Regions from separate parts of the Streptomyces sp. NPDC091416 genome, predicted to be linked through region 2. Evidence: riboswitches for the same ligand, from Rfam matches in the RefSeq annotation. Region 2 holds a riboswitch; the other holds the start of a gene.

Region 1 (6,962 bases), on a different contig from region 2:
CGGCGCCGACCAGGCGCGGCGGTGCGGAATGCGGCCCAGGCGTACGACGTCGACGACGCTCAGTTCGACCTGGGTGACGGCGTGCTGGTCGACCACCGCGACGCGCCGGGCCACGGTGCGTCGGCCCACCGCGGTCAGCGGATCGTCGTCGAGGGTGACCACGCCCGCGTCCGGGGCGAGGACCCCGGCCAGGATCCGCAGCAGGGTGGACTTTCCGGAGCCGTTCGGGCCGATCAGCCCGATGGTGGCGCCGGGCGGCGGAGCGAGCGAGACACCGTCCAGGATGAGGCGGCCGCCCGCCTCCCGGCTGACCCGGTCGGCCCGCAGGCCGCCGGGGACGGCCGGCCTCACGGGGTCCGCCGGGTGCGGTGCAGGACGAGCACGAAGGCGGGGACCCCGATGAGTGCGGTGACCACGCCCACCGGTACCTCCTGCGGATCGAGTACGGTCCGGGCGAGGGTGTCGACCCAGACCAGGAACACGGCCCCGGCGAGCGCGGTGACGGGCAGCAGCCTGCGGTGGCCGGAGCCGGTGAGTGCCCGGGCCGCGTGCGGCAGCACCAGCCCGACGAACCCGATGGCACCGGCCGAGCTCACGAGAGCGGCGGTCAGCAGCGCGGTCGTGCACAGCAGGACGATCCGGGTACGGCCGACGTGGACGCCGAGGGCGGCAGCCGCGTCCTGGCCGAAGGCGAAGGCGTCGAGCGTGCGGGCGTGGCCGAGGCAGATCAGCAGCGTCACGCCGAGCACGGACGAGCAGATCCACACATCGCTCCAGCCGACGCCGCCGAGCGAGCCCAGCAGCCAGAACAGCACGCCGCGGGTCTGCTCGGCGTCGGCGGCGGTCATCACGACGAAGGAGGTGAGCGCGGAGAAGAGCTGCATGGCCGCGACCCCGGACAGGACGACCCGGTCGGTGCTGCCGCCGAGGGTGTGGCTGAGCAGCATGACCAGGGCGAAGGAGCACAGGGCCCCGATGAACGCCCCGGCCGACAGGGAGACCGCTCCCCCGCCGACCCCGAGGACCACCACGACGACGGCACCGGTCGAGGCTCCGGAGGAGACCCCGAGGACGAACGGATCGGCGAGCGGATTGCGCAGCAGCGACTGCATGACGGTGCCGCAGACCGCGAGCCCCGCACCGCAGACGGCGGCGAGCAGCGTGCGCGGCATACGCAGGTTCCAGATGATGCCGTCGCGGATCGGACTGAGCCGCGACTCGCCCGCGCCGAGGTGGGAGGCGACCGCGGACCAGACGTCGGCGACGGAGATCCGGGCCGGGCCGATGGTGACGGCGACGGCGACGGACAGGGCGAGCAGCAGAAGGCCGGCGGCCCACAGGAACCCTTCCCGGAAGCCCCGGACGCCCCGGAAGTCCCGGCGACCGGGCCGGGCGACGTCCGCAGCACTGTCCTCGCGCGCCGCCGCGGCCCGTTCGGTGTCCGTCACCCCGCGAGCCCGAAGGTCCGCAGGCCGGCGGCCACGCGCTCCACGCCCTCGACGGTCCGGATGGTCGGGTTCATCGCCTGACCGCTGAGCAGCACATAGCGCTTGTGCCGGACGGCGTCCATGTTCTTCGTGACGGGGTCCGACTCCAGGAAGGCGATCTTCTTCGCGGCGCTCTCGGCGGTCTGCGACTTGCGGGTCAGATCGCCGATCACCAGCACGTCCGGGTTGCGGTCGGCGACCGTCTCCCAGCTGATCTGCGGCCATTCCTCATGGGTGTCGTCGAAGGCGTTCTTCGCGCCGAGTTCCCGGGTGATGATGCCGGGCGCACCGCAGCAGCCTGCCAGGTACGGGGCCTCGGAGTTGGCGAACCAGTACAGCAGCGAGGCCCCGGAGGCGTCGATGCCGCTCGTCGCCTTCCGTACCCGGGCGCGCAGTCGGGCGACGAGTGCCTCACCCCGTTCCGGAACGCCGAACACCTGGGCGAGATCACGCACTTCGGCGTAGACCCTGTCCATGGTCAGGGCGCCGGTGCGGACTCCGTCGCCGTCCTTGCTGTTGTCCTTGGCGGTGCAGTCGGCGGGCGAGACGTAGGTGGGGACGCCGAGTTCCTCGAACTGCTCGCGGGGGGCGACACCGCCCTTGGCGAGCGTCGACTCGAACGAGGCGCTGACGAAGTCGGGCTCCTGGTCCAGGACCTTCTCCGACGAGGGGCGGTTGTCGGAGATCCGCGGGACGCCCTCGTTGGCCTTCTCCAGGCCCTTCAGGACCGGATCGGTCCAGGTGGCCGTGGCGGCGAGCCGGTCGGCGAGACCGAGCGAGAGCAGGATCTCGGCCGATCCCTGGTCGACCGGCACGGCGCGCTCCGGTGCCGCTTCCACGGTGACGGTCCGTCCGCAGTTCTTCAGCGTGACCGGATAGCCGTCGGCGTCGGCGGACTCGGCGGTGGCGGTTTCCTTTCCGCCGCCGCAGGCCGTCAGCAGGATCAGGGCGGCGGTGAGCAGGGCGGCGGAGCGGGCGGGGCCGGCTATGGGCGGCACGGGACACCTCGGCGTCTCTGGGCCCATGCGCGGGGCCCGTACGGAGTTCCGCGGCCCGGAACCGGACCGCGGGTGCCAGCAGGTCTTCGGACTCGGGTTCATGCGGACGGGACGCCTTCCCGGGAAACCGTGGTCTCCCAGTGGCCGTGGCCCCGCCCGTCCCCCTCACCGCTGCGCGTCAGTTCCGGATTCGCACCGGATTCCCTGACCCCTATGTGGAGTTCGACTGGCTCCGGCACGCTACCACGAGCCTCTGCCCAGCTCAGCGGCGGTGCGGAGGGTGCGGCGGGCGGGGGGGGGGGGCCCCCCCCCCCCCCCCCCCCCGCCCCCGCGCGGCGGCCCCCCCCCCGCCCCCCCCCCGCCCCCCCGCCCCCCCCCGCCAATAGCCCCCGCGCCCCCGCGGCGGCGGCGCGCCCCCCCCCCCCCCCCGCCCCGCGCGGGGGGGGGGCGGGCGCGGGGGGGGGGGGGGGGGGGCCCCCCCCCGGGGGGGGGGGGGGGGGGGGGGGGGGGGGGGGGCCCCCCCCCCCCCCCCCGGCCCGCCGGACCGTCCGGGGCGGCCCCGCCGCGGCCCCTTCCCGGTCACGCGTTGTGGTGAACCGATTCGCCTCCAGGGGTGCGCGGGGAGGCCGCTTCCGGGGCCGCGGTGGGGTGCCAGGAGGCGCCGGGGTCGTCGTACGCGTCGGTGTAGCGGGCACTCGCGATGGGCCAGTCGGCCAGCAGTTCACCGGGCAGGGCGAAGGACGCGGCCAGTTCCGGCAGGTGGCCGCTCACGGTGGAGACGAGCTGTTCGGTGGCCTCGCTCAGTCCGTCGACCTGAGCGGGGGTCAGGTGGCCGGCCGCGAGCAGGTCCCCGCTGTTGCGTGCGACCCAGCGCAGCGCGAACAGCCGGGCCAGTTCGTCCAGCCGCGCGCGGGCCTCGCCGCCGGGCAGCGCCGCGAGCGCGTTCTCGTAGGCGTGGGCCGCCTGCCGGTACGCATGGGCCTCGACCCCCCGCAGCGCCGGCCCGGATGCCGCGTTCCAGCGCTCCAGCGGGTCGCCTTCCGCCGCCCCCGCCATCCCTGCGGCCGCCCGGGCGAACCAGATGTGCTCCACCTCGTCCAGGAGCCGGCCGAGGAATCGGAGGTCGGCGAGGTCGCCGCCGGCGGGAGCGGCGGCCGGTTCCTCCCGCGGGCGCCGTGACGCGTCGGCGAGCAGCCCGGCCGCCGCCCGGGCGTGAAGGGCCAGGTTGTCGCCCTCGGCGGTGATGGCGCCCTCGATCCCGGTGACGAGTTCGGTCATCCCGTTGTTCTCCAGGAGGCCCTGGGCTCCGCACCGCTCCCGGCATTCGACGATCACGGACCGGGCCTGCCAGGTGATCCACGCCTTGGCGATGTCCACAAGGCGCTCGTCCGTCTCCCGCTCCGCGGGCGGCCGGGCCGCCGCCTTCTCCCACCGGTCGAGCACGCGCCGGTGCAGCAGGCTCATCGCGAAGACGGTGGCCATGGCCTCGGCGAGCGGGCCGTGGTGGCTGCGGTGCGCCATCACCGGGACCGGCGGTGCCGAGCGGCCGCCCGAGACGAAGCGGTGGCCCCCGTAGCGGACGGCGACGGCCAGCGTGGTGCGGGCCGAGCCCACCGCGCTGGCGCTCATGCAGATCCGGCCGGTGGTGACCCGTCCGATCGAGGCGAGGAAGCGGCGCGTGCGTCCGTCGGTGCCGCTGCGGAACACCCCGTCCTCGCCGACCCGCCCCTGCGCACCGCCCAGCAGCGCCCCGCGGTCCACGAAGACCTGGTCGAACGAGGTCAGGCAGTGGTCGACCGGACTGCCCATCCGGGCGGGAAGCCGGCGCACCCGGATCCCGGGAAGCGCCCGGGACGCGTCCGTGAGCGGAGCCAGCAGCAGGAAGACTCCCCGGTCGCGGCCGTCGACGATCAGCCGGGCGGCGACCAGTCCCGACTTGGGGCCGCCGGCCGGACTGGTGTTGGGCATGAACTTCTGCGCGCCGGCGTGCGGGGTGTGCAGCACGAACCCGTCCCGTTCGGGGTCGTAGGTGGCGGTCGTCTCGATGGCGGTGGCGTCGTTGCCGTGCGCCACCTCCGTACAGAGGAAGGTGCCGACGCGCCGCAGCCCGAGGAAGTCCGACAGATCGCGGGGGCTGTCGGCGTCGTGGTCCAGGAGGCTGCCGAGGAAGAGGTTGTAGTGGATGCCCGCGACCGTGGCGAACGCCGGGTCCACCGGAGCGAGCCACTCGTGCAGTGCGGCCAGGGCGCGGGGGTCCGCGGCGGGGCGGGCGGCGCTGTCCAGTGCGTTGTTGAGCGTGCGCAGCCGTGCGTGGGCCAGGGCGAGGCGCTCGTCGGGCGTGGGGCCGGGAGGCGGCCAGAGCGGTCGCCGGAACGGCTCGGTGGCCACGAGCCTGCGCCAGAATCCGTGCTCGCTGCGGGCGTCCGGACCGAGGAGCACGGTGCTGAGCGGGCCGGCGACGAGACCGGTTCCGGCCTCCGAAGGTGGGGTGCTGTCGAAAATAGTGTTCATAAAACCGGGAACGATCAGGAAACGTTCAGGACACTCCACACGCCGGTGTGCGGGCCGTGCCCGGCCGGGCGGCGAGACCCGGTACGGCAGCGGCCGGGCGGCCGTCCGTCACCTGTATGCAGCAATCCGCCGCGCTGTACGGGCGCACAGGACATCCCCTTGGTTCATGGAACGGCACCCCGATCAGCCCGCGGCACAGGACGAACACGCCGAACTGGAAGCCCTGCGGGCCCGGGTGGCACAGCTGGAGGAAGCCCGCGCACCGGCCCGCTCACGGCTGCGTCCGCGTTCGTTCTTCGCGGTCCTGCTGATCCTGGTCGCGGCCGTGCTCACCCCGCTGAGCGTCCTGTCGAGCTGGGCGAGCGACGTCGCCGGCGACACGGACCGCTATGTGGACATGATGGAGCCGCTGGCCTCCGACCCCGATGTACAGGCGGCGGTGACCGCACGTGTCACCGACGCCGTGATGACCCATCTGGACATCGACGCGCTGCTGGCGGACGTCGCGCCCGCCGACCGGCCCGTGGTGGACAAGGCCCTCCGGAAGCTCGGTGACCCGCTCACCGCGGGCGTCACGAACTTCGTGCACGGCACCGTGGAGCGCTTCGTCACCAGTGACGCCTTCGCGCGGGTGTGGAGCGAACTCAACCGGCGCGCCCACGCCTCCGTCGTGAAGGCCCTGACCGGCGAGGGCGGTGGCGCGGTCGAGCTCACCGGGGACACCGTGACCCTGGACCTCGCCCCGGTCATCGACCGGGTGAAACAGCGCCTCGTGGACCGCGGTCTGACGGTCGCCGAGCGGATTCCCGAGATCCACACCGACTACACCCTGCTGACCTCGGAATCGGTCGGCAAGGCCAAGAAGGGCTTCCGGGCCCTCGAACTCCTCGGTTTCTGGCTTCCCGTGTTCACGCTGGTGGTGGCGGCGGGCGGGGTCCTGCTGGCGGTACGCCGCCGGCGGGCGCTGGTCACCGCGGCGCTGGCCATGGCGGTGGGTGCCGCACTGCTCTGGCTCGGGTTGTGGGCCGGGCGCGCGTTCTATCTCGACAGCCTGCCCCCGCATGTCTCCCAGCCTGCGGCGGGGGCGGTGTTCGACACGCTGGTCGGCTATCTGCGCGCCGGAGTCCGTCTGGTGGTGACCGTCGGCGCGGTGGTGGCGCTCGCCGCGTGGCTCACGGGCGGCGGCCGTGCGGCGAGCCGGGTCATGGCGATGTGGAGCGGTGGCATCGGGGCCGTACGGGACGCGGCCGGTTTCACCGGCGGCCCGGTCGGCCGGTGGGTGCACCGCGCGAGGCAGCCGCTGAACTGGACGGTGGTCATGGTGGCCGTCGCGGTGCTGCTGGCGTGGGACCGGCCGACAGGACTGGTCACGGTGTGGATCGCCCTGTGCGCCCTGTTCGTCCTGGCGGTCGTCGAGTTCCTCGACGACGACAGCACTCCGCATCTGGCCGCGCCCGCGCACTCCGGCGGCGGCGGGGCCGCCTTGTAATGCCCGAGTAACGGGCGGTGGGTACAAAGGTGACGTGCCGGTGACAGCTGGGCGGTGAGGGATGGGCAGCATCTCCGGAGCCACCGACCCAGCATTTCCTCGCCGGCGCGATGGCGGTGCCGCCGTCCCCGTGGGGGGTGACGGCGGCACCGCCCTGCTCACATCCGGCCGAGCGCCGCGTCGAGTTCCGCCTCGTCGGGCGGGTTGGCACCGGCCCGGGCGACGGTGACCGCGGCCGAGGCCGCCGCCCGGCGCAGGACGTCCGTCACGGTGGCCCGGTCCAGTGTCCGCAGCCGCTCCCGGCCGGCCGGCCCGAGCAGTCCGTGCGCGGCCAGTGCGTGCAGGGTGCCCGACATGAAGGCGTCGCCCGCCCCCACCGTGTCGACGACCTCGGCCGGCAGGGCGCCGACCGTGACCAGTGCCTCGGGAAGGACCGCGAACGCCCCGTCGCCGCCCCGGGTGACGAGGACGACGGCC
Region 2 (6,962 bases):
GGTTGGCCGCGATCGCGGTGCCGGCCTCGTAGCCCATCGCGATGATGGCGCCGGTCTTGCCCTTGGCGAAGACCTCGGCCTGCTGCGGGGTGGCCTCGTCCTTGTCCTTGGGGGCCTTGGAGTAGGACTGGTACTGCTTGTACACGTCCATGGCCTCGCCGACCTTCGGGTCGGCCAGGTTGGAGACGTACTTGTCGCCCTCCTTCTTGACCGGCTCGACACCCTTGCCGACGAGCAGGCCGTCGAAGAAGTACCAGTTCTGGCCGGGCAGGTAGACGGGCTCGGCGTCGCCCTTCTCCTTGATGGCGTCGAAGGCCTTGAAGAGGTCGGCGCGGGTCTTCGGCGTCTCGGTGATACCGGCGTCCTTGAAGACCTTCTTGTTGTACATCACGACGCGGTTACCGAAGTACCACGGCAGCGCGTACTGCTTGCCCTCGTAGACGGAGGGGGCGTTGACCGCGTCGGGCCAGGCGCCGCCGATCTCCTTCTTCACGTCGGCGAGCTCGGCGAGACCGCCGGTCTTGGCGTACGCCGGGGTCTGGGTGTTACCGATCTCCAGGACGTCGGGCGGGTTGGACTCGGAGAGGGCCGTGGTGACCTTCTGCTGAATACCGTTCCATTCCTGGACTTCGATCTTCAGCTTGGCCTTGGTCTTCTTCTCGAACTCCTCGGTGACCGTCTTGGTCCAACCGGGGGGGTTCGAGCCGGACATCGTCCAGACCGTCAGGGTCTGACCCGCGTAACCCTCGGCTCCGGCCTTCTTGCCGTCACCGTCGTCATCCGAACCACACGCCGCCATGCCGAACACCATGCCCGCGACGCCGATCGCCGCGATGAGCTTGCGCTTCACGCCACCCTCCTCAGGGATGCTGCAACCCCCGCCCACCGCGCAAAATCGTCGACGAGTACTACTGGGGCTGGAACCTGGTCTTTAATGGTTTAGACCAGTACCGGGAGCTTGGCCTAGACCTTTAGGGGTGTCAAGGGTGTATAAGAAGTGCACTCGCGTCCGTTATAGGACCGACACCTGAGGGAGGGCGACGAGCCGTGACCGGACCGTGCCACCATGTGAGCCGCGACAGACGGAGGAGCCGGTGACGGCAGCAACGCAGCAGTCGGGAAGGCGGGCCATGGGTGCCGACGGGGGCAGTGCGGAGAACGAGACGGGCGCGGGCGCGGGCACGCGTACCGCGCGCGTCCCGAAGTACTACCGGCTGAAGCGACATCTGCTCGACATGACGGACACGATGCCGCCGGGCACGCCCGTGCCCCCGGAGCGGACCCTGGCCGCCGAGTTCGACACCTCGCGCACCACCGTGCGCCAGGCGCTTCAGGAACTGGTCGTCGAGGGCCGGCTGGAGCGCATCCAGGGCAAGGGCACCTTCGTCGCCAAGCCGAAGGTCTCGCAGGCCCTGCAGCTCACCTCGTACACCGAGGACATGCGCGCCCAGGGACTCGAACCGACGTCCCAGCTCCTGGACATCGGTTATGTGACGGCCGACGACACACTGGCCGGACTGCTCGACATCACCACGGGCGGCCGCGTACTGCGGATCGAACGGCTGCGCCTGGCGAGCGGTGAGCCGATGGCGATCGAGACCACCCACCTCTCGGCCAAACGCTTTCCCGCGCTGCGGCGTTCACTGGTCAAGTACACCTCCCTGTACACGGCCCTGGCCGAGGTGTACGACGTGCGGCTGGCGGAAGCCGAGGAGACCATCGAGACCTCCCTCGCCACCCCGCGCGAGGCCGGCCTGCTCGGCACGGACGTGGGCCTGCCGATGCTGATGCTGTCCCGGCACTCACTGGACGGACAGGGCGAGCCCGTCGAATGGGTCCGCTCGGTCTACCGGGGCGACCGCTACAAGTTCGTGGCCCGCCTGAAGCGTCCGCTGGACTGAGGACGCCGTCACTCCGGACAGCCCCCGTGGAAGTGTTCCCACGGGGGCTGTCCGCTGCCCCGCCCCGCCCCGCGGCGGCTATTGGTCTGCACCAACTCCCCGACGTATGGCGTCATTTCGACCATCTGGCATACGCCTCAGGACCGTTGCCGGACCGCAATGCGGACAGGGGGTGACGGTGGGCGGGACCCTCGCCTAGATTTCCTGCGCATTACAGGTGATCAGTGAGGGGACGGAGTCGCCGCCATGCCGGAAGAGCCCGAAGGAAAACCACCGACCGTCACACCCGTGCGGGTGGTCATCGCCCTGTGCCTCGTCGCGCCGTTCGTGGCGATGCTCTGGGTGAGTTCGTACGCCAAGGTCGACCCGACCTTCATCGGGATCCCGTTCTTCTACTGGTACCAGATGCTCTGGGTGCTGATCTCGACGGCGCTCACGATGGTCGCGTACAAGCTGTGGCAGCGTGACCAGCGCGCCCGCAAGGGAGGTGCGTCAGCATGAAGGACGGCGTGAACGGCGTCGCACTCGGCGTCTTCATCTTCTTCTTCCTGGCCGTCACGGTCATCGGCTTCATGGCCGCCCGCTGGCGCAAGGCCGAGAACGAGGCCAGCCTCGACGAATGGGGGCTGGGCGGAAGGTCGTTCGGCACCTGGGTCACCTGGTTCCTGCTCGGCGGCGACCTCTACACGGCGTACACCTTCGTCGCCGTCCCGGCGGCGATCTACGCGGCGGGCGCGGCCGGCTTCTTCGCGGTGCCCTACACCATCCTGGTGTATCCGCTGATCTTCACGTTCCTGCCGCGCCTGTGGTCGGTCTCGCACAAGCACGGCTACGTCACCACCTCGGACTTCGTCCGCGGCCGCTTCGGTTCCAAGGGGCTCTCGCTGGCGGTCGCCGTCACCGGCATCCTCGCCACGATGCCGTACATCGCTCTCCAACTCGTCGGCATCCAGGCGGTGCTGGACGTGATGGGCGTCGGTGGCGGCGAGAACACGCACTGGTTCATCAAGGACCTGCCGCTGCTGATCGCGTTCGCGGTGCTCGCCGCGTACACGTACTCCTCCGGGCTGCGCGCTCCCGCGCTGATCGCGTTCGTCAAGGACGGGCTCATCTACCTGGTCATCGCCGTGGCGATCATCTACATCCCGATCAAGCTCGGCGGCTTCGACGACATCTTCGCCAAGGCAGGCGAGGCGTTCTCCGCGAAGAACGAGGCGGCCGGGAAACCGGTGGCCGGACTCGCCCCCGGCGAGGCGGGACAGTGGGGTTACGCCACCCTGGCCCTCGGCTCGGCGCTGGCGCTCTTCATGTACCCGCACTCGATCACGGCGACGCTCTCCAGCCGCAGCCGTGACGTGATCCGCCGCAACACGACGATCCTGCCGCTGTACTCGCTGATGCTGGGCCTGCTCGCGCTGCTCGGCTTCATGGCGATCGCCGCCGGCGTCAAGGTGGACAACGGCCAGCTGGCGATCCCGCAGCTGTTCGAGAACATGTTCCCCGACTGGTTCGCGGGCGTGGCCTTCGCCGCGATCGGCATCGGCGCCCTGGTGCCGGCGGCGATCATGTCGATCGCCGCGGCGAACCTGTTCACCCGCAACATCTACAAGGACTTCCTGAAGCCGGACGCCACCCCCGCGCAGGAGACCAAGGTCTCCAAGCTGGTGTCGCTGCTGGTGAAGGTCGGCGCGCTCGCCTTCGTCCTCACCATGGACAAGACGGTCGCGATCAACTTCCAGCTGCTCGGCGGGATCTGGATCCTCCAGACGATGCCGGCCCTGGTCGGCGGACTGTTCACCCGGTGGTTCCACCGCTGGGCGCTGCTCGCGGGCTGGGCGGTCGGCATGCTGTACGGGACCCTCGCCGCGTACGGGGTCGCCAGCCCGACCCAGAAGCACTTCGGCGGGTCCTCCAAGGAGATCCCCGGCCTCGGCGAGATCGGCTACATCGGTCTGACGGCCTTCGTGCTGAACGTCGTGGTCGTCGTCGTCCTCACGTTCGTCCTGAACGCCGTGAAGGCGCCCGCCGGCATCGACGAGACCTCCCCGGGCGACTACACCGCGGACGCGGGCGACCCGGGCGTGAAGACCGAGCTGCCGCCGGCCACCGCCGGTGCTCCGGGCGGCCACTGACCGACGGCATGCGTGAGCGGGCCGCCGCACTCCTCCCCGGAGGGGCGCGGCGGCCCGTTCCCGTACCCCCGATATCCGCTTGCGGCCACGGCCCGCCCGTGCGGCAGACTGCCCCCATGGACATGACGATCCGGCCGATCGAGCCCGCCGAACACGCACTCCTCGGCGAGATCACCGCCGGGGCCTACCTCGGCGACGGCCTCCTGGACCTCGGCGCCGACGACCCGTACCTGGTCCAGCTGCGCGACGTCCCCCGCCGGGCCGCCGAGGCCGAGGTGCTGGTGGCCGCCGACGCGCGGGGCCATGTCCTGGGCGGGGTCACCTACGCCCCGCCGGGCAACCCGTGGGCCGACATCGCCGCGGCGGACGAGGCGGAATTCCGGACCCTGGCGGTCTCCCCCGAGGCCCGGGGCGCAGGAGCCGGGGAGGCGCTCGTACGGGCCTGTATCGACCGCGCACGGGGTACCGCGGGGGTCACGGGGATCGTCCTGTCGACGCAGCCGGCGATGCACGGGGCCCACCGGATCTACCAGCGCCTCGGCTTCGTCCGCACACCGGAGAGGGACTGGAGCCCCGTCGCCGGTCTGACGCTGCTGACGTTCCGTCTGGAGCTTCGCCCTGCGGCGTGAGCGCAGGCACGACACAACATGTGGGGGCTGCCGCATCCGGCAGCCCCCACATGTATGCTCGTGCTCGCTGTCGCCGCAGGGAAATCCGGTGCGAATCCGGAACTGTCCCGCAACGGTATGTTCGGTGCCTTTTGCGCACCTCCAGTCCGAGGTCCTGCCGACAGCGCATCCGGCTCGTCCGATCCGGATGCCCAGACGTCCGGGCCTCGTGGATGGGCCGGTGGACGCCGCACGGAGCGCTGCCCTGGCGCGCTCCGCCCGGCCGCCCCCCGCTCCACCGAGGCCCCGAGCCGAGCGAGGGAGAGCACCGCGTGACCATCGCGCCAGCCGGTCCGGTTTCAGCGGCCGAATCAACGGGAAGCACGAGCGACGGACCGGGAACCGCACTGCTGCGGACCCTGACCGACCTCACCGCCGACCTGCCCGACACCGACCCCGGACGCGTCGCCGCCGCAGCACTGCGCGGCCGCAACGCCCGGTCGGACGAGGCCGAGCTGCGCTCGCTGGCCACCGAGGCCGCCGCGGGCCTGATCTCCGAGGACCCCGCCTACTCCCGGCTCGCCGCCCGCCTCCTCACCCGCACCATCGCGGACGAGGCGGCCGGGCAGGGCGCGACCTCGTTCTCCGCATCGGTCGCCGTCGGTCACCGCGAGGGCCTGATCGCCGACCGCACCGCCGAGTTCGTGACCCTCCACGCCGCCGCCCTGGACGCGATCGTCGCCCAGTCGCTCGCCGACGGCGCGGACGACCGCTTCGGCTACTTCGGCCTGCGCACCCTGTACAGCCGCTACCTGCTGCGCCACCCTCTCACCCGCCAGGTCATCGAGACCCCGCAGCACTTCATGCTGCGGGTCGCCTCCGGTCTGGCCGAGGACAACTCCGCGCGCGCTCTGGACGAGGTAGCCGCGCTGTACGGGCTGATGAGCCGGCTGGACTACCTGCCCTCCTCCCCCACGCTCTTCAACTCCGGCACCCGGCACCCGCAGATGTCCTCCTGCTACCTGCTGGACTCCCCGCTGGACGAGCTGGACTCGATCTATGACCGCTACCACCAGGTGGCGCGCCTCTCTAAGCACGCGGGCGGCATCGGCCTCTCGTACTCCCGCATCCGCGCCCGCGGTTCGCTGATCCGCGGCACCAACGGGCACTCCAACGGCATCGTGCCGTTCCTGAAGACGCTCGACGCCTCGGTCGCCGCGGTGAACCAGGGCGGCCGGCGCAAGGGCGCCGCCGCCGTCTATCTGGAGACGTGGCACGCGGACATCGAGGAGTTCCTGGAGCTGCGCGACAACACGGGCGAGGACCAGCGGCGTACGCACAACCTCAACCTGGCGCACTGGATCCCCGACGAGTTCATGCGCCGGGTCGACGCGGACGGCACCTGGTCGCTGTTCTCCCCGGCCGACGTGCCCGAGCTGGTCGACCTGTGGGGCGACGCGTTCGACGCCGCCTACCGGGCGGCGGAGGCCAAGGGGCTGGCCCGCAGGACCATGCAGGCTCGTGAGCTCTACGGCCGCATGATGCGGACCCTCGCGCAGACCGGCCAGGGCTGGATGACGTTCAAGGACGCCTCCAACCGGACCGCGAACCAGACCGCCGAGCCGGGCCGGGTCGTGCACTCCTCGAACCTGTGCACCGAGATCCTTGAAGTCACCGACGACGGCGAGACGGCCGTCTGCAACCTGGGCTCGGTCAACCTCGGCGCCTTCGTCGAGGGCGGCGCGATCGACTGGGAGCGCCTCGACGCGACCGTCCGTACCGCCGTGACGTTCCTCGACCGGGTCGTGGACATCAACTTCTACCCGACCGAGCAGGCAGGCCGGTCCAACGCCCGCTGGCGGCCGGTGGGCCTGGGCGCGATGGGCCTCCAGGACGTCTTCTTCCAGTTGCGGCTGCCCTTCGACTCGCCCGAGGCCCGCGCCCTGTCGACGAAGATCTCCGAGCGCATCATGCTCGCGGCGTACGAGGCGTCCTGCGACCTCGCGGAGCGTTCGGGCCCGCTGCCGGCGTGGTCCGAGACGCGTGCCGCCCGCGGTGTGCTGCACCCGGACCACTACGACACCGAGCTGAACTGGCCGGAGCGCTGGGACGCGCTGCGGGCCCGGGTGGCGAAGACCGGGATGCGCAACTCGCTGCTGCTGGCGATCGCGCCGACGGCGACGATCGCCTCGATCGCGGGTGTGTACGAGTGCATCGAGCCGCAGGTCTCCAACCTGTTCAAGCGCGAGACGCTCAGCGGTGAGTTCCTCCAGGTCAACGCGTATCTGGTGGACGAGCTGAAGCAGCTCGGCGTGTGGGAC

Evidence for each region. Region 2 has a riboswitch for cobalamin ahead of ACIQMX_RS01180 (ribonucleoside-diphosphate reductase subunit alpha). Riboswitches for the same ligand answer to the same signal wherever they lie in the genome.
Region 1: linked by a shared signal. The riboswitch ahead of ACIQMX_RS11820 (ABC transporter substrate-binding protein) and the one ahead of ACIQMX_RS01180 (ribonucleoside-diphosphate reductase subunit alpha) in region 2 are both predicted to bind cobalamin.

Annotation. Positions count from the first base shown of each region.
Region 1 is NZ_JBIVTU010000003.1:257,812-264,773, reverse strand. Features, by position in the region: gene ACIQMX_RS11830 (ABC transporter ATP-binding protein) at 1-351, opposite strand, end outside; gene ACIQMX_RS11825 (FecCD family ABC transporter permease) at 348-1,448, opposite strand; gene ACIQMX_RS11820 (ABC transporter substrate-binding protein) at 1,445-2,485, opposite strand; cobalamin riboswitch at 2,545-2,731, opposite strand; gene ACIQMX_RS11815 (acyl-CoA dehydrogenase) at 3,065-4,996, opposite strand; gene ACIQMX_RS11810 (hypothetical protein) at 5,163-6,485, shown strand; gene ACIQMX_RS11805 (carbohydrate kinase) at 6,644-6,962, opposite strand, start outside.
Region 2 is NZ_JBIVTU010000001.1:312,345-319,306, forward strand. Features, by position in the region: gene ACIQMX_RS01155 (extracellular solute-binding protein) at 1-850, opposite strand, end outside; gene ACIQMX_RS01160 (GntR family transcriptional regulator) at 1,131-1,901, shown strand; gene ACIQMX_RS01165 (DUF3311 domain-containing protein) at 2,148-2,402, shown strand; gene mctP (monocarboxylate uptake permease MctP) at 2,399-4,033, shown strand; gene ACIQMX_RS01175 (GNAT family N-acetyltransferase) at 4,150-4,662, shown strand; cobalamin riboswitch at 4,704-4,839, shown strand; gene ACIQMX_RS01180 (ribonucleoside-diphosphate reductase subunit alpha) at 4,974-6,962, shown strand, end outside.